DNA from 3 places in the Paenibacillus sp. FSL R7-277 genome. Region 1 is predicted to be linked to each of the others. Evidence: riboswitches for the same ligand, from Rfam matches in the RefSeq annotation. Region 1 holds a riboswitch; each other region holds the start of a gene.
What was found. A riboswitch is a leader RNA that binds a small molecule or an ion and turns the genes downstream of it on or off. The one in region 1 is predicted to bind thiamine pyrophosphate.
Positions count from the first base shown of each region.

Region 1 (7,824 bases):
CGGACGTACGCCCACGGGTATCCGGGCCTTGAACTGGGCCAAGGAAGCGGAGCGGCTGGGGGCCGGCGAGATTCTGCTTACAAGTATGGACGCGGACGGGACCAAGGACGGCTTCGACCTGAAGCTGACGGCGGCGGTCAGCGACCTTCTGAGTATTCCTGTCATTGCTTCCGGCGGGGCCGGGAGAATTGAGCATTTCTATGATGTATTTACGGAAGGCCGGGCAGATGCCGGACTTGCGGCAACCATTTTTCACTATAAAGAGATTGCTATTCATGATCTGAAGGCTGATCTGAAGCAAAGAGGAGTAGAGATCCGATGAGCGAGGACAAGAAGGATATCGCACTAAGCCAGCAGGAGGCAGTGTCCGGCATCCGCTGGAATGAATCCGGCCTGCTGCCTGCAGTCATTCAGGATGCGCGCACCCTGGAGGTATTAATGTTCGCCTATATGAATCCTGAATCGCTGCAGCGCTCCCTTGCGAGCGGCCAGACCTGGTTCTGGAGCCGTTCACGCAGCGAGCTGTGGCATAAGGGGGGGACGTCCGGCAATACGCAGGCGATCACCTCGATCCATTACGATTGTGACAGCGATACGCTGCTGGTGAAGGTAGTGCCGGAGGGTCCGGCCTGCCATACCGGGGAGAACAGCTGCTTCTTCCGCGAGATTCCGCTCGATTCACCGGCAACCGTAACTGATACTGCCGGGGCTGCCGTGAATGCTGCTGAAGCAGAGAGCGGCCGGTTTGCGGTACTCGGGGAGCTGGAGCGTGTGATTGCCGAGCGTGAGGTGAACCGTCCTGAGGGGGCGTATACGACCTATCTGTTCGACAAGGGCGTGGACAAGATCCTGAAGAAGGTCGGTGAGGAAGCCTCCGAGACGATCATTGCCGCCAAAAACAAAGATAATGCCGAGCTGCGCCTGGAGGTCAGCGATCTGATCTATCACCTGCTCGTGCTGCTGCAGGAGCGCAAGCTTCCGCTGGATGAGATTCTTGAAGAGCTGAGCGCCCGCCATGAACGGCCGCGGCGGGACTAGGAGGGCACTTCAGCATGCACATCGATTATCATACCCATCATGAACGCTGCGGCCATGCGGTCGGGAAGCTGGAGGAGTATGTGCAGCGGGGCATCGCTCTGGGGCTTGAGCAGCTTGGGCTGTCGGATCATCTGCCGCTGATCCATGTCGACCCGGACCACTACTATCCCGAGATGGCTATGCCTCTTGCGGAGCTTCCGCGATATGTGGAGGAATGCCTTACGCTGAAGGAGCGCTACCGGGGCACGATTGAGCTGCGGGTCGGGCTGGAGGCGGATTATATTGAGGGATATGAGGAGCAGATCCGCGAGCTTTTGGCACCCTATCCGTGGGATTATCTGATTGGCTCGGTGCATTTCCTGGGAGAATGGGATATTACCGACCACCGGCAGACCCATGGCTGGGAAGGCCAGGATGTCATGGCGGTATACCGCCGCTATTATGATGCTGTACAGAAGTCGGCGTTATCAGGATTATATGATATTATAGGACATATGGACGTCATCAAAAGGTTCGGTTACGGACCCCGGACGCCGGAGGACCTGGCGGAGGCTAAGAAGCTTGAGCTGGATACGCTGAAGGTCATTGCCCGCAGCGGCATCGCGATGGAGCTGAATGCTTCCGGGCTGTCCAAGCCGTGCGCCGAGATGTTCCCGGCAGAGCATGTGCTTGTTCAGGCGCTTGAGCTGGGCATTCCACTCACGGTTGGCTCTGATGCGCATGATCCCATGAAGCTGGGAGACGGCTTAACAGAGGCCCGGGACATGCTCTGGCGCACCGGCTTCCGCGAACTGGCCGTCTTTGAAGGACGCCGCCGTACATCTGTTCCGTTCAGCGTATAAATTTATAATCCCAGGAGGGTACTATGCATCATCAATTACGGATTTTTTCCGGTTCGTCGAATCCGAAGCTTGCCGCTGATATTGCGGAGCGCCTTGGTGCGCCGCTTGGCCAGATTAAGCTGACCCGTTTCAAAAGCGGCGAGATTTATGTGCATTATGAAGAGAGCATCCGGAACTGCGACGTATTTTTGGTGCAATCCCTGGCTCATCCGATTAACGAGCTGTTTGTAGAGCTGCTGGTCATGATTGATGCCGCCAAGCGCGCATCGGCCAGAACGGTGAACATTATCGTTCCCTATTACGGGTACGCCCGGCAGGAGCGTAAGTCCGCACCACGTGAGCCGATCTCGGCCAAAATGGTCGCCGATGTGCTGACCACCGCCGGTGCAACGCGCGTAATTACGATTGATCTGCATGCCGCAGCCATACAGGGATTCTTCAATATTCCGGTCGATCATCTGACGGCGCTTGATCTGATTAGCGGTTATCTGAAGGTGAAGGGGCTTACCGATCTGGTCGTGGTCTCCCCGGATGCGGGACGAGCGTCCATGGCGGAGAAGCTGGCCAGCCGGCTGGATTCGCCGTTCGCCATCATGATTAAGAAGCGTCCGGCGCATAATGAATCGGTGATTACGCATGTCATTGGTGATGTGGAAGGCAGGACGCCAATCATTATAGAGGATCTTATAGATACCGGAACCACGATCGTCAATGTGGTGGAGGGCCTGAAGGAGCGGGGTGCCCGGAACAGTATCGTCTGTGCTACGCACGGACTGTTCTCCGGGGATGCGCTTGAGCGGATGGATCATCCCAATATCGACGAGATTGTCATTACCGATTCGATTGCCCTGCCGGACGAGCATTCCAGCAGATTCGCGGTGCTCTCGGTAGCTCCCATGCTGGCTGAGGCCACGCGTATTATCATCGAGGGCGGTTCCATAGATAAGCTGTTCAGAGACGCGGGGATTTAACTCCCGCGTCTTTTTTTGAGCTTTTCCCTCCCGTTAGCTCTCTCTCTGAGACTTGAGAATCTCGTTGCCACATGTGGTATACTGTGTGAAGAAGACAGCCGAGACCATAAATGGAAACGAACAGGTAAGGCTAGGGAAGCTGAAACAAGGGAGGTGCCTTGCTTCCATGATAGAGAGAACTTCAGAGAATGCCGCGGAGCACAGTAATGTCATTCCGGTCACTCTGGATGCCAATTTTTTCTTTGAAAGAGCCGTTCGGTCGCTGGACCGCTTTCAATATGATAAGGCATTAAGAAATTTTCGCAAAGCTGTTGAATATGAGCCGGATAATCCGGTGAATCATTGCAATATGGCGGGTATATTATCTGAGATGGGCAATTATACCGCATCTAACGAGATTCTTATCCATGTTCTGGAGAAAATCGACCCCGCTATGACGGAATGCCATTTCTACATGGCTAATAACTTCGCCAATATGGAAAGCTTTGAAGAGGCGGAGCGTTCGCTGGTCACTTACTTGGAAGAGGATGCTAACGGCGAGTTCATGACCGAATCCGAAGAACTGATGGAGCTGCTGCAATATGAGCTGAACCGGCCTGCTCCGCTGGTGCGTATCCGTAGCCGTGAGGGAGTCGTAGAGCATGACCGGGCGCGGAGTCTGCTGGAGGAGGGTAAGTTCCCTCAGGCTGTAGAGCTGCTGGAGGAGATCACTGCGGGTACCCCGGATTTTTTGGCTGCGCATAATAATCTGGCACTAGCTCATTTCTATATGGGCCGGTTCGCCAAGGCGAAGGAATGTCTGAATGAGGTGCTGAAGCAAGACCCCGGCAATCTGCACGCTCTGTGCAATATGGCCATCTTCCTGCAGTATGCAGGAGATAAGGAACAGCTTGAAACGCTGCTCGGTATGCTAGAAGCAACGGTGCCGTTCCATCAGGAGCATGTATTCAAAATGGCTACAACCATGGGTATCCTGGGCCGGCACGCTGCCGCTTACAGCCATTTCCGCCGTCTGCTGAAGGACGAGGAGGTCGCCGGAGACGCCGGGCTGTATCATTACTGTGCCGCGGCGGCAAGCAATAGCGGAAGACATGATGAGGCACTGCGCTGCTGGAGACAGGCAGCCAAGCTGGACCCTGCTTCCGCTGTCCCTGCGTTCTTCCTGTCCCAGCTCCAGCAGGCCCGGGCAGAAGGACACCCTATGCCTGCTGTCAGCTATAACTATCAGCTGCCCTTCCAGGAGCAGCTGAAGCAGTGGAAGGGCAATACAGGCAGATTCACTGAAGAAGTGCGGAATAATCCGCTGCTGCGCGCCTCGTTCTTCTGGGCGCTGCGCTACGGCGATTCCGCTACGAAGCTTCAGGTGACCGAGGCTCTCCGCTGGATTGAGGACGAGGAGATGTCCGAGGTACTGCGCGGAGTTCTGGAGCAGGAGCCACTGCAGGAGGACCGCCTGCAGGAGGCGGCATTGTTCAGCCTTCAGCGGCTGATCGGGGAGAACCTGAATGAAGCCGGCGGCTCGCCCGGCGAAGAGCAGGAGCCTGCGGCTGCTCCCGGACCCAAGGGGATGCTGCCCGGAACCGGCGGCTTATCGCCGTCCACTACCCGCATTTGAAGCAATTGCTGTTGTAAGAACACCTACTTGTAAGGAGGCCAATGTAATGTACAAAACGATTGTAATCGGAACAGGCCCGGCCGGGCTGACTGCCGCGATTTATCTGGCGCGTGCGAACCTGAGCCCGCTGGTCATTGAAGGCTTGCAGCCGGGGGGACAACTGACAACGACGACAGAAGTGGAGAACTTTCCAGGCTTCCCTGAAGGGATTCTGGGTCCGGACCTGATGGACAATATGCGCAAGCAGGCGGAACGCTTCGGCGCTGAATTCAAGAATGGCTGGGTGGAGTCGGTGGACTTCTCACAGCGTCCGTTCAAGGTAACAGTGGACGGAATGGGTGTACTGGAAGCGGAGTCGGTTATTATTTCAACCGGGGCCTCTGCAAGATATCTGGGCATTCCGGGCGAGCAGGAGAATGTGGGACGCGGGGTCAGCACCTGTGCGACCTGTGACGGCTTCTTTTTCCGTAATAAAAAGATTGTCGTCGTCGGCGGCGGAGACTCCGCTATGGAGGAAGCCAGCTTCCTGACCCGCTTTGCGTCCAGTGTAACGCTGGTTCACCGCCGTCCCGAGCTGCGGGCCTCGAAGATCATGCAGGACCGGGCGCGTGACAACAGCAAGGTAACCTGGGCCTTGAACCGCACACCGGTTGAAGTAACGGTAGGAGAGACCGGAGTGAAGGGCCTTACGGTGCTTAACAATGAGACAGGTCTGACAGAATTGGTGGAGGCAGACGGCGTGTTCGTAGCGATTGGACACACACCGAACACAGCCTTCTTGGGCGGGCAGATCAATACGGATGAGAATGGCTATATCGTGGTGAATCCGGGTACCACCGAGACCAACATCCCGGGTGTATTCGCCTGTGGCGATGTACAGGATACACGTTACCGTCAAGCGATATCGGCAGCGGGAACCGGCTGTATGGCCGCTATGGATGCCGAGAAGTTCCTGGAAGGCACGATGGTGCACGACTGGAGCGAATCGCTGGACAAATAACGGGTTTACAAGAATTACCCATACAGGTAAAATGTATTTAATTAGATAAGATACCCACTAGGGGAGCCTGAATAGGCTGAGACGGGAAAATTGAATTTCCGGACCCTTGAACCTGATCTGGATCATACCAGCGTAGGAAAGTGGAGTCGGACCTTTTTTGAATACAGTCTTATTTGGCTGTTCCTTTAATAAAGCCGCTCCAGGTGGAGCGGCTTTTTGACTTGCAGGAATCTATAGATTCTTCAGCTCAATCTGCTGCGTGACCTCTTATCTGATGAGTGTACAGAGCGAAGAGGAGGAGATTGAAATGACAGGAAGTAAAAACGAAGAGGTGGATCTTTCGGGATTCCCCGCAAGCCGTAAAGTGTATGTGGAGGGCTCACGCCCGGATATCCGGGTTCCGATGCGGGAGATCAGCCTCAGCAGAACCGAAGGCGTTGCCGGGGAAGAGGAAAATGCTCCGCTGCGTGTCTATGACACAAGCGGTATGTACACGGATGCCGCGGAGGAGACGGACATTCGGAGGGGGCTGCCGCCGCACCGTTCAAGCTGGATCGCGGAGCGTGGCGATTCGGAGGAGTACACCGGAAGAGCCGTCCGGCCGGAGGATAACGGAATGCGCAGAGAAGGGGCTGCCGCAGAAGCTTATCCAGGACTGCGCAGGAATCCCAGGCGGGCCTATGCAGGAGGCAATGTGACCCAGCTGCATTATGCAAGGCAAGGGATCATCACACCGGAAATGGAGTATATTGCGATCCGGGAGAATATCCGGCCGGAGTTCGTAAGGGATGAGGTGGCTGCGGGCCGTGCTATTATTCCGGCCAATATCAATCACCCGGAGAGTGAGCCGATGATTATCGGCCGTAACTTCCTGGTGAAGATCAATGCCAACATCGGAAATTCGGCGGTCACTTCTTCTATTGAAGAGGAGGTGGAGAAGATGCGGTGGGCGACCCGTTGGGGGGCTGATACCATCATGGATCTCTCCACCGGCGCTAAGATCCATACCACCCGGGAGTGGATTATCCGCAATTCTCCTGTGCCGGTCGGGACAGTGCCCATATACCAGGCGCTGGAGAAGGTGAACGGTATAGCCGAGGATTTAACCTGGGAGCTCTATCGCGACACGCTGATCGAGCAGGCGGAGCAGGGGGTGGATTACTTCACCATTCATGCCGGGGTGCTGCGGCGCTATATTCCGTTCACTGCCCGGAGAATGACCGGCATCGTATCCCGGGGCGGATCGATTATGGCTGCCTGGTGCCTGGCCCATCAGCAGGAGAACTTCCTGTACACACACTTCGAAGATATATGTGAGATCATGAAGATGTATGATGTGGCCTTCTCGCTGGGGGATGGCCTGCGTCCCGGCTCTATCGCTGATGCCAATGACGAAGCTCAGTTCGCCGAGCTGGAGACGCTGGGAGAGCTGACGGCGCTTGCCTGGAAGCACGATGTTCAGGTTATGGTAGAAGGTCCGGGCCATGTGCCAATGCACAAGATCAAGGAGAATATGGACAAGCAGCTTGAGATTTGCCACGAAGCCCCTTTCTACACCCTCGGTCCGCTAACTACGGATATTGCACCCGGCTATGATCACATCACGTCGGCCATCGGGGCAGCGATAATCGGGGGCCTTGGAACGGCAATGCTGTGTTACGTTACACCTAAGGAGCATTTAGGCCTGCCTGACAAGAATGATGTGCGCGAAGGCGTCATTACCTACAAAATTGCTGCACATGCCGCAGACCTCGCCAAGGGACATCCGGGTGCGCAGGACCGGGACAACGCGCTGTCCAAGGCGCGGTTCGAGTTCCGCTGGCGCGATCAGTTTCATCTCTCCCTGGACCCGGAAAGGGCGCAGGCGTATCATGATGAGACCCTGCCTGCGGAGGGGGCAAAGCAGGCGCATTTCTGCTCGATGTGCGGCCCTAAATTCTGCAGCATGCGGATTTCGCATGATATCCGGAATTCCCATAGATGGAGCCAATCACTGTAACTTAGCTGCATGACCTAATCTATATGTAGGTACGTTGTTCATGGCCGAGAGGCCGTGATTACAGCGGAAACGTATTATTCTGAGGCTATCTCCCCAAGCTGAATGGCTGGCGGGGATAGTCTTTTTGTAGTTAGTGATTACAATCACAATTTACCCCTGTACCCTATGCTAAGCTGGTGTTGAGAAGAATTCTCATTAGTGAGGTGTGCAAAAGGATGAGCAAAGCGTTGAAGCTGGATGAATCGGTCTTTGAGCTGGTAACCAGGCACCCGGAAGTGGTGGAGATCATGGTGGAACTGGGTTTTCGTGATATTGCGAAGCCTGGAATGCTGCAGACTGCAGGACGATTGATGACCCTG
Region 1 is NZ_ASPX01000045.1:15,670-23,493, forward strand. Features, by position in the region: gene hisF (imidazole glycerol phosphate synthase subunit HisF) at 1-322, shown strand, start outside; gene hisIE (bifunctional phosphoribosyl-AMP cyclohydrolase/phosphoribosyl-ATP diphosphatase HisIE) at 319-1,038, shown strand; gene hisJ (histidinol-phosphatase HisJ) at 1,053-1,880, shown strand; gene C173_RS15625 (ribose-phosphate diphosphokinase) at 1,904-2,851, shown strand; gene C173_RS15630 (tetratricopeptide repeat protein) at 3,018-4,466, shown strand; gene trxB (thioredoxin-disulfide reductase) at 4,513-5,466, shown strand; TPP riboswitch at 5,516-5,622, shown strand; gene thiC (phosphomethylpyrimidine synthase ThiC) at 5,774-7,465, shown strand; gene C173_RS15645 (DUF1858 domain-containing protein) at 7,681-7,824, shown strand, end outside.

Region 2 (7,824 bases), on a different contig from region 1:
ATGATGCCAATCGGAATATTAATGAGGAAGATCCAGCGCCAGGAATGGTATTCAACCAGCCAGCCCGACAATACCGGACCAATAGCGGGTGCGAACAGGACGGGAATGCCCATAATCCCCATGACAACGCCAACCTTACTTTTGGGAGCCAGTCTGTACACATAGGCCATCCCGACAGGGAGCACACAGCCGCCGCCAAGTCCCTGAATGACCCGGAAAACAATCAGCCATTCGGCGCTGCTTGGTGTAGCACACAGAATCGAACCTATCGTAAACACAATTACCGCCGTCAGGAAGACCGTCTTGGCCCCGAACCGGTCAGACAGCCAGCCTGACAGCGGAATAACTGAAGCCTGAGCCAGCATATATCCGGTAACTACCCACTGCAGCGTATGCAGGTCCGTCTTGAAATCCACCACCAGCCTGGACAAGGCTACATTCATCGCCGTACTGTCCAGCACAACCATAAATACTCCGGCAATAATGGCCAGCAGCGGAACCAGAATGCTGGACAGCCGGAAATCGGCTTCCTGCTTCAAGGTCTGATCCATGTCTCTTCTCCTCCTGAGCTGTCCGCGTTCTACATTGACCTGCGGGCAGATTGTTCTATATAATGAGTGAACGGACAACTGTCCGTAAGTGCAATTCATAGTCTACGGACAATTGTCCGTTGTGTCAATTCTTTTATTTATTTTTCTGTAAATCGCTGATTTATTTCTGAAAGGGGTTCTCATGAAAAAGCCAGACACCGATGCTGCACAGCTCCCGCGCTCAGCTCCGCAAGCCAAAGAATCCGCTCCGCCCGAGTCCGCCGATCCTTATGTACAGCGGATTCTTGAAGCTGCACGCCAGTTGTTCACCGAGAGCGGACTTGAGGCAGTCAGCATGTACAGCATTGCCAAGCGGGCAGGCATAGGACAAGGCTCCCTGTACCGCCGCTTCACGGACAAGGGTGAGATCTGTTCTGCACTGCTGAAGGGCAGCGCAGATCAATTCCTGTCCGGGCTGGAGCAGCAGGTGGCTGCCAGTGCCGGTGAAGCTCCGGCTCTCGCTCAGCTGCAGAGCAGCATTGAGCAGATTGCCGATTTCATTGAGCAGTATGCTGAGCTGCTGAATATGATCAAAGCCGAGTTCACCGGTAAGAAGCAGCTGACCCAGTTTGAGCATCCTTTTTTTCAGCGGCTGGGGGTGATGATGACAGAGCTGCTGCAGCGTGCTGCGGAGGGCGGTGAGATTATTGACATTGATCCTGCCTTTGCGGCCACGGCCTTAATCTCTGTCCTCAGCCCAGATCTGTACCTGTATGAGCAAAAGCGGCACCACTCCTCCAAACTGGACATCTCCCGGGGCATCGTCACCTTGTTCGTGACCGGTCTGGCGAAGCGCTGACCGCCTGCTCTTTACAAGAGGGGAATTTGTGGTATATTAAGTAGCAATTACGAATTCAATAGCAATATTATTCACTAGGGGAGTCGGCCGACTGAGACGGAGCTTAAGCTCCGGACCCTTTGAACCTGATCTGGATCATACCAGCGGAGGGAAGTGGAGCAGAATGTATCAGTGGTTCCCGTCACAGGGCCGCAGCCGACTGTACCTTCCGCCCCATTCATTGCCTCCGGGAATGAATGGGGCTTTTTTGTGCTCCGCGCAGGTTCTATTTCAATCCGGGGAGGTTTCGTACATAGTCTTATGATCAACATTAGCAATCTATCCTATGCTTTCGGGACCGGTTCGTCCCGGACACCCGTCTTCTCAGAGCTATCCATGAATGTGCAGCGCGGCGAATTCATTTCTGTTGTAGGCGGAAGCGGATGCGGCAAAAGCACCTTGTTCAAAATCATCGCCGGCCTGCTGGAGCCGGACAACGGCAGGATTACGCTGAACGGAGCCGAGTCCGCTACAGCAGCGAAGAGGCTGGGCAGTGTGGCCTACATGCCGCAGCAGGATCTCCTCCTGCCTTGGCGGACCGTAATGGACAATTGTCTGCTGCCCTGGGAACTCAAGCGCAGCCGTCCCAAAGCGGCCGCCGTGGCCGAGATTCGTACCCTGCTGCAACGCTTCGGCCTAGAGGGAACCGAAGGGGCTTATCCCCAGGAGCTGTCCGGCGGGATGCGCCAGCGCGTGGCGGTCCTCCGCACCGTGGCGGCGGGGAATGACCTGCTGCTTCTCGATGAGCCGTTCGGGGCGCTCGATGCCATTACCAAGCGCTCACTGCAGCGCTGGCTGCTCGAGTTATGGGCGGAGCTGGACAAGACGGTGCTGTTCATCACCCATGATCTGGAGGAGGCTCTGCTGCTCAGTGACAGAATCTATCTAATGACGGGCAGTGGCGGCGGGATGCAGGAATTCCCAGCCGGTCTCCCCCGTCCGCGTCATCACAGTCTGAACTATCAACCGCAGTTCGCCGCCCTGCGCCAGGAATTGGAGCTGAAGCTATATGAGAACCGCCGCTCCTAGAAGATTGCTCCAGCATTACGGTCCGGCTTCCCTGCTCGCCCTGCTGACGCTTGCAGTCTGGGAGACTGTAGCGCGGCTGGGCCTGGTTCCTTCCTTCATTCTTCCGGCTCCGTCTGCGGTCTGCAAGGCCTTGCTGGAGGAACGCCGCCTGTTATTCGGGGTGCATCTGCCGGCTACACTGCTTGAGGTACTCACGGGCTTCGCACTGTCTGTGGTCTGCGGCTGCCTGCTGGGAGTCGCCATGCACCTGTTCAGTCCGCTGGCCAAGGCGCTGTACCCGCTGCTGATCATCAGCCAGACGGTTCCGCTGATCGCGCTCTCTCCCCTGTTCATCATGTGGTTCGGCTACACCCTATGGAGTAAGGTCGCCGTTGTCTTCCTGACCGCTTTCTTCCCGGTGGTCATCGGCACCTATGACGGCTTGTCCAAGAACACGGACGCCTACCGGGAGCTGCTGCTGACATATGGCGCGAACCGTTGGCAGATTCTCGGGAAGGTGGGCGTTCCGCTGGCCCTGCCCTCTTTTTTCTCCGGACTGAAGCTGTCGGCTGTGTACTGTGTGATCGGTGCAACCATCGGGGAATGGCTTGGAGGCAGCCAGGGATTGGGCTATTTCAGCCGCAGAATGGCAGGGAATCTCCAGAGTGCCAAGATGTTCGCCGCTGTTGTCTTGTTATCCGTGCTCGGTATCCTGCTGTTTCTGGCTGTCGCCGCACTGGAGAAGATTATTCTGAAGAAAAGAGGACGTTATTCATGACTACTATCCGCTATTTCCGTTATCTGCACCATGCGATTTCAAGGCCAACCGTTCTACTGTCTGCTCTGCTGCTCTGTATGCTGCCCGTCCTGGCAGGCTGCACCAATACGAACAGTCCGGCAGCCTCCGGCTCTTCGGCGGGGACTACAGCCACTTCTGAAGCTGGGACTGGAGCCGAAGGCGCAGTCCATAAGCTGACGATTATGCTCGACTGGTATCCCAATGCTGTCCACTCTTTTTTGTATGCGGCAGAGGCTGAAGGCTATTTCGCCGAGGAAGGTCTGGAGGTTGATATTCAGATGCCGGCCGATACCAATGATGCGCTGAAGCTTGTTGCTGCGGGAAAGGTGGACCTGGCACTCAGTTACCAGCCGCAGGTATTGATGGCACGGGGGGAGCAGATTCCGGTCAAGTCGATTGCCGCGCTGGTGCGCCACCCGCTGAATCATCTTATGGTAGCCGCAGACAGCGGCATTACCCGCCCCGGAGAGCTGTCCGGCAAGCAAGCCGGATATTCCTCCGTCCCGTTGTATGAAGCCATGCTGAACACGATGGTCAAAAGCGATGGCGGGGACCCTTCCTCCCTCAAGCTGGTGGATGTCGGCTATGAGCTGATTCCTGCTCTCTCCACCGGACGGGTGGATGGCATTATGGGCGGATTCATCAATCATGAGCAGCTGATTCTGGAGCAGCAAGGCCATCCGGTCCGCTCTTTCAATCCTGTGGATTACGGGGTCCCGGACTATTATGAGCTGGTGCTGGTCGCCAGTGAGCAAGGACTGCAGGATTCGCAAGGCTATTATCAGAAGTTCGTGGATGCGATCAGAAAAGGCCAGCAGTATGTAGCCGATCACCCGGATGAAGCACTGAAGCTTCTGCTTGCCCATCAGGAGGATACCGCTCCACTGGATGAAGCGATTGAGAAGCGCAGTCTGGAGATCCTGCTGCCGCTGATGGATGCCGGTTCCCAGCCCTTCGGCTATCAGGACAGCGCATCATGGGAGAAGGTGAACCAGTGGCTGAGCGAGAACGGTCTGCTGGCTGCCGAAGTGGATGTTAAGAATGCTTTTATTAATTTTTAATTACATCTTTCAGGAGGAATTCATATGTCTTATCTGTCCAAAGTACGCCAGGCGAATCCGCTGGTGCATAATATCACGAATATCGTAGTCGCTAACTTCACAGCTAATGGGCTTCTGGCCCTGGGAGCTTCGCCGTTCATGGCCGATGCCATTGAAGAAGTAGCGGATGTCGCCGCCATGTCCGGCGCGGTTGTGCTGAACATCGGCACACTGAATGAGGCTGCCATCGCTTCCATGATCGAGGCCGGGAAGGCTGCGAACCGCCACCATGTACCGCTCGTGCTTGATCCCGTTGGAGCCGGTGCTACCGCCTACCGCACGGATGTTACAGCTAAGCTGCTCAGTGAGCTACAGCTTACTGCGCTGCGCGGCAATGTGGCCGAGGTTGCCAATGTGGCCGGGGAGAGCTGGGCTAGCAAAGGCGTGGATGCCGGAGCAGGCGAGGGCGATGTAGTAGCTCTAGCCATTAAAGCAGCGCAGAAGCTGAACTGTGTCGTAATTATCACCGGCAAGGAAGACATCATTACAGACGGCAAACGCACTTATATCGCCAGCAACGGGCACTCCATCCTGACCCGGGTGACCGGAACCGGCTGCCTGCTCAGTGCTGTGGTGGGTGCATTTCTTGCCGTAAGCGGCGGGGAGGTGCTTGAGGCGGCTGCCGAGGCCCTCTCCTTCTACGGCGTGGCAGCAGAGCTTGCCGCTGAGGCGGCTGAAGCCCAAGGTCCGGGCAGCTTCCAGATTGGGTTCCTGAATCAATTGTCACTAGTGACCCCGGAGCAATACAGCAGCCGCTCACGGCTGAAGCTGCTCGAAGCCTAAAACGCCGCAAAGGAGGGGAAAAGATGACTAGCATACGCAAAGCGTTGACCATTGCCGGCTCTGACAGCGGCGGCGGGGCCGGGATTCAGGCGGATTTGAAGACGTTTCAGGAGCTGGGGGTGTACGGCATGTCTGCACTTACTGCACTCACCGCCCAAAATACTTTAGGAGTCCAGGGCGTCTATCCGATGGAGCCGGAGACCGTTGCAGCCCAGTTAGATTCGATCGGCAGTGATCTGCCGCCGGATGCCATTAAGACAGGGATGCTGTTCAGCAGTGACATTATCCGTGTGGTTGCCAGTAAAGTGCAGCAGTACGGCTGGCAGCAAAAGCTGGTGATCGATCCGGTCATGGTCGCCAAGGGCGGCTCACAGCTGCTGCTCCAGGAGGCAGTACAGGCGCTGATTACAAGCCTGCTTCCTCTCTCGCTTGCCATCACCCCCAATCTTCCAGAAGCAGAGATGTTGACAGGTATGAAGATTGAGAGCCGGGAAGACCGGGAACAGGCGGCAAGACTGCTTCATCAGATGGGACCCGAGTACATTATCTTGAAAGGCGGACATGACTCCTCAGGAGATGAGGCAGTGGATCTGCTCTATGACGGACGGGAATTCCAGTATATGTCCAGCCCGCGGATTGCGACGAAGCATACTCACGGAACCGGCTGTACCTTCTCGGCTGCGGTGACGGCGGGTCTTGCGCTGGGCCGCTCCATGCCTGAAGCCGTCCATACCGCCAAGGCCTTCGTTCAAGCGGCGATTGAGGATAGTCTGAATATCGGGGCCGGGCAGGGGCCGACAAATCATTTTGCTTATGGGAACCGGATGAGATCAAGGGGGATACCGCTATGACACGGATAGACATCGAGGATATGCGCAGACTGCTGAAGCTGTACTTCATTATGGGCAGTGTGAACTGCCGCCAATCACCCGAGGACACTTTAACCGCTGCTGCTGGGGGCATCACTCTGTTCCAATTCCGGGAAAAGGGTCCTGCTGCGCTCAAGGGTGCCGCACTGCTCCGTCTAGGGCAACAGCTCCGGCAGATCTGCCGGGCCTATAACATCCCGTTCATCGTGAACGATGATCTGGAGCTTGCCGCTGCGCTGGATGCCGATGGCATCCATGTCGGCCAGGATGACCTGCCTGCCCGGTTAATCCGGGAGCAGCTCGGTGAGCATAAGATCATCGGAGTCTCCGCACATAATCTGACGGAAGCCCGGCAGGCTATCGCGGACGGCGCCGATTATCTCGGAGTCGGTCCTGTCTATCCTACTTCGTCCAAGGATGATGCCCAGGCCGTCCGGGGAACTACTGTCATAGAAGAGCTAAGACGAAGCGGCCTGAGCATTCCTGTGGTGGGAATCGGCGGCATCACTCTGGAGAATGCCCCACCGGTAATCCGGGCGGGTGCGGATGGTCTCTCCATCATCTCGGCCATTGCCGGAGCTGAGGATATACGCGAGACTACGCGGAGATTCGCGCAGCTCATCACTTCTTCTTCTTCATAATTTCAAACCAGGCACGCTGCGGGTGGAACAATGTTGGTGGAACGATGCTGGTGCCTCATGCCACGCATAGGATGTACCTCACTTTTCCACCCGTCTCTTTGTGGCGACATATAACGTTAACCAGGGCGCACGCACATTGTGTTCGGTTTTTCGATTACATTCGGCTTACGCGGCGCGCCCTGTCCAATTATGATCGGTTTTTCGATCACATTTGGCCTACGTGGGGCATCCAGTCTAATTGTGTTCGGTTTTCCGCATACATTTGGCTTACGCGACGCGCCCAGTCCAATTGTGTTCGGTTTTCCGCATACATTCGGCTTACGTGGCGCACCAAGTCCAATTGTATTCGGTTTTCCGCATACATTTGGCCTACGCTACCCGCCCAGTTCCATTGTGTTCGGTTTTTCGATTACATTTGGCTTACGCTACCCCCTCTGTCCCCGCGTAATCTGCCCATAACAATAGTAGAATAGAATTGTCCGTCTGCCAGCCGCTTATCTCTGCGCAGGACACCCTCGACCTCGAAGCCAAGGCTCTCATAGAGCCGGATCGCCTTGTCATTCCTCTCCAGAACCTTCAGGCTCAGCTTATCCAGACTGATGGTATCCGCCCAGCCGATAGACTGCTCCAGCAGGCTCCTGCCGATTCCATATCCCCAGAATTCCTGCAGCACCCCGACTCCGAACTCGGCCTGATGGGCCAGCCTGCGAAGCGGACTTCCTTCACATCTGGCGAAGCCCGCCAGCCTGTCCTGAACCTCGGCAACCAGGAACAGGTTCGTGCCGCTGGCCGTATCCGCCGCTATAAGCGACCCGAAGCCCTCCGGGCCGATGAATGCTTCCCCTTGAACCCGGTCTAAATTCTCCGTCTCCCCGTCGATCTTCAGCCTCAGCGCGGACAACTGGAGGGCATCTTGCGGTGAGGCGGATCTCACCGTGTAGCGGAGCCCTTTATTTTCATATCCCTGTGCAACAATAATCATTCTGTTTCTCTCCTCCCAAGCTTAAGGCTGCAATCTCGTTCTCCACTTCATTCCGGCTAATCCAGTTTAGCATTTACTTCCGGAAAATCCAGGCGTATAATGCCCATGATAGACATGTTGCAGGATTATTTTTACATATATAGTATCCCTAAAATTCAAGCAAAGCTGGTGACCCTATTGTCGAGAGGCTTCAGAGCCATGGGACCCGGAGGAG
Region 2 is NZ_ASPX01000080.1:304,794-312,617, forward strand. Features, by position in the region: gene C173_RS23440 (DHA2 family efflux MFS transporter permease subunit) at 1-551, opposite strand, end outside; gene C173_RS23445 (TetR/AcrR family transcriptional regulator) at 733-1,389, shown strand; TPP riboswitch at 1,456-1,558, shown strand; gene C173_RS23450 (ABC transporter ATP-binding protein) at 1,690-2,457, shown strand; gene C173_RS23455 (ABC transporter permease) at 2,438-3,214, shown strand; gene C173_RS23460 (ABC transporter substrate-binding protein) at 3,211-4,296, shown strand; gene thiM (hydroxyethylthiazole kinase) at 4,315-5,118, shown strand; gene thiD (bifunctional hydroxymethylpyrimidine kinase/phosphomethylpyrimidine kinase) at 5,142-5,969, shown strand; gene thiE (thiamine phosphate synthase) at 5,966-6,628, shown strand; gene C173_RS23480 (GNAT family N-acetyltransferase) at 7,038-7,610, opposite strand; gene C173_RS23485 (ABC transporter ATP-binding protein) at 7,809-7,824, shown strand, end outside.
Region 2: another riboswitch for thiamine pyrophosphate. It lies ahead of C173_RS23450 (ABC transporter ATP-binding protein); the one in region 1 lies ahead of thiC (phosphomethylpyrimidine synthase ThiC).

Region 3 (7,824 bases), on a different contig from region 1:
ATCACTAGAGCGGAATTTATCGCGTTAATCAACCAGTTGGCCGGGCTGACGACTGAGAGCAAGGTGAAGGCTGATTTCAGCGATCTGCCTAAGACGAGCTGGGCATACGAAGAAATCTCGAAAGCGCTGGAAGTGGGCATCATCAAGGGTTACGGAGGCACGATTCGTCCGGGCGATCCCGTTATGCGCCAGGAGGCGGCGATTATGGTGAGCAGAATGATGTATTTTGAGACGGGAAGCACGGAGGTATTATCCATGTTCAGCGATAAGGATCAGATTGCAGGCTGGAGTGAAGCCGATGTCGCTGCACTGATCAATGACGGAGGAATGAAGGGGTACCCGGACGGGCGGTTTGCTCCAGAACAGGCGATGACCCGGGCCGAAGCAATTGCACTGCTGGATTATTACAATGTCACAAGCGGCGGCTTGCAGAGTGTAACTATCGGCCGTTCTGAGGGGCTCGGAAGCTTTAAACCAGGAGCTATCAAATACTATAATAATGTCACTGTATCCGGCTATGATGTGCTGCTGCAGAATCTGAAGATTTTTGGAGACCTGGTCCTGGAGGAAGGAATCGGCAACGGAGAGGTGAACTTGGACAGTGTTGAAGTACTAGGCAAGGTCATCATACAGGGAAGCGGAGATCCCTCAGTGCAGCTCAAAAACACAACCATGAACCAAGTGATTGTGCAGAAGAATAGTGGAACTGCCCGCCTGCTCACCGAAGGTACAACCTGGGTGAAGGCATTGTCGGTACAGTCCGGTGTAAATCTGGAAGAGGGGGAGGGTACCGGAGACGGGTTCACAGATATTGATCTGCCATCCGGCCTTGCAGCCGGGATCGTAGTGACGCTTAACGGCAATTTCGGAGATGTGAACATTGAAGCCAAAGGACCCTTCCTCCACCTGCAAAAAGGCTCCATACGCACGCTTAAGACCGCTGCCACTGCAACAGGGGTTAAGATAGAGCTGGATGAAGGGACAACGGTGACGCAGGCGATTCTAAATACTTCAACAAAGGTTAGGGGTGCGGGTAAGGTTCAGGATGCAATTGTGAAGGAAGATGAATAGAGTTCTGGAAATAAGGCCGTTATCCCAAGGAGTGAGGTCTTGTCATGAGGGGCGATGTACTGCTATGAAGAGATATCGACCCGATGTATGCGAAAACAAACATGTCTTTCAAGGCACAGCTCCAGCATGAAAATGAGCAACGTGGCTAAAAACAGAATGTCGTCTTTTCATTTATTTAACATATGTAACCCGGGAAACTTAACACAAATGGAATGAACGCGCCGCGTAGGCCGAATGTAATCGAAAAACCGAACACAATTGGACTGGGTATGCCAGGTAGGCCGAATGTAATCGAAAAACCGAACACAATTAGACTGGACGCGCCAGGTAGGCCGAATGTAATCGAAAAACCGAACACAAATGGACTGGACGTGCCAGGTAGGCCGAATGTAATCGAAAAACCGAATACAATTGGACTGGACGTGCCGCGTAGGTTGAATGTAATCGAAAAACCGAACACAATTAGACTGGACGCGCCAGGTAGGCCTGCGTTTATCGCAGAAGACGTGTTTTTACAGATAACCGAATACAATTGCACCATGAAGCCATGTTGGTCTTATGTATGCTAAAAACCGTATACAGCATCCTTCCGCTATATCCCGATAATCGCCCGGTACTCCCGGTCCAGTATCGCATAAAAGTATTGGTTCACCCACTGGTCATTCCAGTGTATTTCTTCCCGGAATACGCCTTCGCGGGTCAGGCCCAAGCGTTCCAGCACCTTGATGGATGCGGTATTATATTCATTGCACATAGCCACGACCCTGTGGGCCTTCCATTCTTCAAAAGCAAGCTTCAAGACCAGCTGTGCCGCCTCGGTGCCGTAGCCTTGCCCCCGGTATTCAGGGAACAGGCTGTAGCCCAACTCCCAGCTCTCGCGCTCTTTTACGTACCAGTGTATATGCACTTCCCCTACAGGGGTTGCCTCCGGGGAAGCCAGCCTTATCAGGAATTGTCTATGCCAATCGCTATCGATTCGTTCCGCCACAGTCTTCCGGACGCCCTCCTTGTCAGTTGGAATCATATCCTCGAAGGGCCAGAGGGCGGTGTTGGTCTCCAGTTCTGTGATGAAATCGATATCGTCCGGGGTGACCGGAGATAGTGTGATTCTTGCGTTCATTTTGTAAACCTCCTGCTAGTATGATTTCGATACGATCTTGCCGTGGTTCCCCACAAAGTATAGGACATTCCCCTTAGCGGATATAGATAATATTCTTTTTGGAAACGTTCGTTGCTTACCGTACTACCGTTCCGATATAGGCACCGTTGAATGAAGATTGGCTGTTTGGGCGGCTGCCAAGTGTGGTAAGTAACATAACGTACAGTCAAGCAGGCACACTGCCTGATGCATAAACACCAGACCTTAAGCCATGCTAACATGATTAATCAACAATACTGTGGACAGCGAAAGGAGAATGGATTATGCCAGACACTAACAAACAACCTGTCAAAACTCTGCCCCCGCAGGTACAGGATCAGCGCCCGGGAATTGAGAGTGAGATGAACCCGCTCCCGGAGTTTGAGACACCGGCGTACAAGGCAGCAGGCAAGCTGCTGGGCAAGGCTGCACTCATTACGGGAGGCGACAGCGGGATCGGGCGTGCGGTTGCCGTTCATTTTGCCAAGGAGGGCGCGGATGTGGTGATCTCCTACTTGAACGAGCATGAGGATGCGGAAGAGACCAAACGCCAGGTGGAGCAGGAGGGCAGAACGTGTATTCTGATCGCCGGGGATATCGGGGACGAATGCTTCTGTCAGAGCTTGATTCGTCAAACGGTTGAAGGACTCGGCAAGCTTGACATCCTGATCAACAATGCGGCGGAGCAGCATCCGCAGGACCATATTGAGGACATTACAGCGGAGCAGCTGGAGCGTACGTTCCGGACGAATATTTTCTCCATGTTCTACCTGACGAAGGCAGCTATGCCTCATCTTAAAAAAGGCGCTACGATCATTAACACGACTTCCATCACGGCGTATCGCGGCAGCCCGCAGCTGCTGGACTATTCGTCCACCAAAGGAGCCATTCTCAGCTTCACCCGTTCGCTGTCAATGAATCTGGCCGATAAGGGCATCCGCGTGAACGCGGTAGCGCCCGGACCGATCTGGACCCCGCTGATTCCGTCCACCTTTGACGCGAAGAAGGTCAGTGAGTTCGGCGGCACCCAGCCGATGAAGCGCCCGGGGCAGCCTGAAGAGCTGGCACCGGCGTATGTATACCTGGCCTCGGACGATTCCTCCTATGTGAGCGGACAGGTGATACATGTGAATGGCGGCGAGGTTGTCAACGGATAATGGGTGCAGAATAAGATCTGGATGCAGATTCTTTAATCGGCACGTGTGCAACATATAAATTTTATTTTAAAAAAGCCTAACCGCTTGCCGGCAGGCTTTTTTTCAGCGCTTGTAACTATTACAATATAATTCCGTCTATTTAGATAATTTGATATGAATAGGGGATTGGGATGCTTAGAAAAAAAGGATTCATTCTATCTGCAGCGGGGATTTTAGTTTTTCTGGTAGTCTTCATTTATTTGACTCCTTTTGCAGGGAGACTTGTGGCAAATACAAGATTGGAAGGAAATGCAAAAAGCATTGGGATTAGAATTACACAGGAATCGCCGCCGCTACCCCTTGTTACTTCCGGGAAAACCCAAATTCCGGTTACCCAAGGCAGCTATTGCTGGGGAAAATTAGGATGTGCGGATTATGTAGGAGGACAATCCATGGTACAGGGGGTTACTCCCACTGTTATAGCCCCTGAGGGGGGGATCAATGTTGCTTTTACTTATAAACCGGCACCCGGCGGGTTAACCGTTCAGCAATTTGTCGATGATAAAGAAGTGCAAATTCCATTGAAGAACGGCTCTTTTAATGCTCCAAAAGAACAAGGCGTTTATTACTACGGCATATCAGCATTCTGGACATCCGAGGATGGTAAATTTTCAGAAGGGAGTTCATCCGTGGCTTTTGTAATTGAAGTAAAATCTACGAAAGAATAGCTCTAACAGGAATTATATGCTAATATACAAAAAGCAAGGCCAAACAATAGCATAGAACGATCACTAGGGGAGCCGCAAGGCTGAGACGGGCGTATCTGCTCGGACCCTTTGAACCTGATCTGGGTTATACCAGCGTAGGGAAGTGGAGAACGAATATTGCAGCGGGGGTATACGGTCAGTACCGGTATTCCTGTTTCTATTCCAGACTGCTTCCTTTACGGGGGCGGTCTTTTTTGTGTTGTGGAGAGGTGTAGTGTGAGCTGGGACAGACAGGAGGGGGAAAGGCGTTGTACGAAATTCATGTCATCTCAGACGGGCGGCTCCACCCTGAGAAGCTTGCGGAGCTGGCTGCGGCGGTACATCCCATGGTGGATTATATCCATCTCCGGGAAAAAGCCATGTCCGCCCGCGAACTGCTGGCGGCGGCGCAGCAGATGCTTCAGGCCGGGGTTCCGCCTTCGAAGCTGGTCATAAATGACCGGATCGATGTTGCCCTGGCCGCCGGGGTAGGTGGTGTACAGTTAGGCTGGCATAGCCTTCCGCCAGCCGCAGCACGCAGGCTTGCACCGGACCTGCGGATCGGCAGATCGGTACACTCGCGGGAAGAGGCGGCGGAGGCTGGAAGGCGGGGAGCAGACTTCTGCCTCTACGGGCATGTTTTCCCGACAGCTTGCAAGCCGGGGCAGCAGGCACGGGGACTTGCGCAACTGGCCGAGGCTGTCCGCTGGAGCCGCATCCCGCTGATTGCGCTTGGAGGGATTACCCCGGGTAATGCCGGAGCGGTGCTGACCCAAGGGGCGGCTGGCATTGCTGTCATGTCGGGGATCTGCGGAGCCCCGGACCCGGTGGCAGCGGCCCGGGCTTACAGGGAAGCGGTCCACAGGGCAGCAGAGCTGGCTGAAGCGCTGGAAATGGCACAATCACAAGGCACAGCAGGAGGTGAACAGGCATGAATGTGACCGTTAACGGGAAGAGGCAAAGAATCGAAGAGAGCTGCCGGACACTGGAGGATCTGCTCTCCCGGCCCGAGTGGGCCGGTAAGCTGGTGATTGTCGAGCTGAATGGTGAGCTTGCTGGCAGAGAGGTTTATGGAGAGACACTGCTCAGTGAGGGGGACCGGGTGGAGCTGGTTCATTTTGTAGGCGGAGGCTGAACACGAAGACTTATCCCAGGAGGCGTTAACATGCAAGATCCATTGATGATTGGCGGAGTGACTCTAACCAGCAGACTGTTCATTGGTACCGGAAAATACAGCCGCAACACCCTCATTCCCGAGGTGATTACGCGATCAGGCTCACAGGTCATTACCGTTGCTCTGCGCCGGGTGGACCCGGAGAGCAGTGACAATATTGTCAGCCATATTCCTTCCCATATGACCTTACTGCCTAATACCTCCGGTGCGCGCACCGCAGAGGAAGCAGTACGGATTGCCCGGCTGGCGAGATCGGCGGGGCTGGGGAACTGGGTGAAGATTGAGGTCATCAACGACCAGAAATATCTGCTGCCGGATAATATGGAGACCATCCGGGCGACCGAGATCCTTGCAGCAGAGGGCTTCGTGGTGCTTCCGTATATGAGTCCTGACCTGTCCGCCGCCCTGCGGTTGAAGGCAGCGGGGGCTGCGGCCGTGATGCCGCTGGGAGCGCCGATCGGGTCCAACCGCGGACTGCAGACCAAGGAACTGATCCGGATTCTGATCTCCGAGACGAATCTGCCGGTGATCGTGGATGCCGGAATCGGCAGACCGTCCGAGGCGGCTGAGGCGATGGAGATGGGGGCCGCAGCGGTGTTGCTTAATACAGCGATTGCCACCGCCTCGGATCCGCTGCTGATGGCAGAAGCCTTCCGTGACGCGGTAGCCGCAGGGCGCAAGGCTCATCTCGCCGGACTGGGGCCTGTGGAAGAGACGGCGGCAGCCTCTTCACCGTTGACCGGGTTCTTGGCCTGACAGATGGAATAGGAAGGAGAGAACGGTTATGAGCTTTTATGAGACGATGACCCGGCTGGAGCAGCTTCCTTACGGGACGTTATGGAGCCGGTATACGGCAGTGGATGTGAAGCGTGCGCTTCGTGCAGAGCAGGTCGATGAAGAGGGGCTGATGGCACTGTTGTCACCGGCAGCGGAGCCTTATCTGGAGGAGATGGCGCAGAAGGCGCACCGCTTAACGCGTACGCATTTCGGCCATGTGATGCAACTGTTTACACCGATGTACCTGGCTGATTATTGCGTGAATCACTGCACGTATTGCAGCTTCAGTTCTATTTATGATTTTCCGCGCAAAAAACTGACGCTGGAGCAGGTCGCCCGGGAAGCGGAGACCATCGCAGCCACAGGCCTGCGCCACATTCTGATTCTGACCGGAGAATCCCGCAGGGACAGTCCGGCCGGTTATGTGAGGGACTGCGTGAATGTGCTGCGCCGCTATTTTGCCTCCGTCAGCATTGAAGTGAATCCGCTCTCGACAGCAGAATATGCTGAGCTCAGAGAAGCTGGCGTGGACGGTCTGACGCTCTATCAGGAGGTCTACCATCAGGAAACTTATCGTGCGCTGCATGTAAAAGGACCCAAACGCGTCTACCGCAACCGTCTGGACGCTCCCGAACGGGGCTGTCAAGCCGGGTTCCGTTCGGTGAATATCGGAGCCCTGCTTGGCATGTACGAATGGCGCCAGGAGGCGCTGGCCACTGCGCTGCATGCGAGATATCTGCAGGACAAGTACCCGGAATGCGAAATCGGGCTGTCGACTCCCAGATTCCGGCCTTACTTAGGCGAATTCAACCCCGCAAGCGATGTTACCGACCGTGCGCTGGTGCAGATCATCCTGGCGTACCGCCTATTTCTGCCGCGCTCCGGGATCTCACTGTCCACACGCGAGCCGGCCGCTCTGCGCGATCATCTGGTTCAGCTCGGCATCACGAAGATGTCCGCAGGGGTATCCACCGAAGTGGGCGGACATTCCCTGGAAGGGGGAACGCCGCAGTTTGAAATCTCGGACAACCGCAGCGTGAACGAGATGGCCGAGATGCTGCGTTCGCAAGGACTCCAGCCGGTATTCAAGGACTGGGATATCCTGTCCGAGCCGCTTGGGTTTGAGATAGGCAGGCTGAATCTGGTTGAGCCTGATGTGACCAAACCGGATGTAATTTAAACTGATCAGGATAAACGAATGAACTTAACTTGACTAGACTAAGCGAATCAACTTAAACTGACCAGACTAACCGTGCCTAACTTAACTTGACCAGACTAATCGTGCCTAACTTAACGTGACTATATGCAAATAACCCGCTTCTTGGCGGGTTATTTGCATTGTATAAGGGTTATAAGTTGCATGTGGGCCCAATGTAGGCGAAAAACCGAACACAATTGGTGCGGATGGAGAAAATGCGGGCCGTTTAAGAGAGGCATTCGCATAGCATTGTTAACACGTAAGTATATCAGCCAACGCTAGGAGCCAACACATGGGAATGTGTACTCTATCTACTCTATAGATTCAGGCTCTCCGGCAGACTGTCCCTGACTCGCACTGGAAGACAGCTCGTCCAGCGACATCTCGAAGCCCGGAGCCATGTGTTTAAGGAAATACTCCATCTCAGGCATCTCCAGCACATGCAGCTTCGCGGCGGTCTGCTCCCTGGCTGCGGCGAATTCGCGGTTGCCTGCGGCGACCTCCCAGACGCATTTCAGGTAAGCGTCCAGCACATCCGCTGCCTTGACGTAGCGGAGCAGTCCGGCATCCTCGGAGCCGGGCGG
Region 3 is NZ_ASPX01000035.1:22,690-30,513, reverse strand. Features, by position in the region: gene C173_RS13520 (S-layer homology domain-containing protein) at 1-1,071, shown strand, start outside; gene C173_RS13515 (GNAT family N-acetyltransferase) at 1,664-2,191, opposite strand; gene C173_RS13510 (SDR family oxidoreductase) at 2,494-3,366, shown strand; gene C173_RS34220 (hypothetical protein) at 3,537-4,073, shown strand; TPP riboswitch at 4,129-4,231, shown strand; gene C173_RS13500 (thiamine phosphate synthase) at 4,361-5,026, shown strand; gene thiS (sulfur carrier protein ThiS) at 5,023-5,226, shown strand; gene C173_RS13490 (thiazole synthase) at 5,257-6,021, shown strand; gene thiH (2-iminoacetate synthase ThiH) at 6,050-7,222, shown strand; gene yfbR (5'-deoxynucleotidase) at 7,552-7,824, opposite strand, start outside.
Region 3: another riboswitch for thiamine pyrophosphate. It lies ahead of C173_RS13500 (thiamine phosphate synthase); the one in region 1 lies ahead of thiC (phosphomethylpyrimidine synthase ThiC).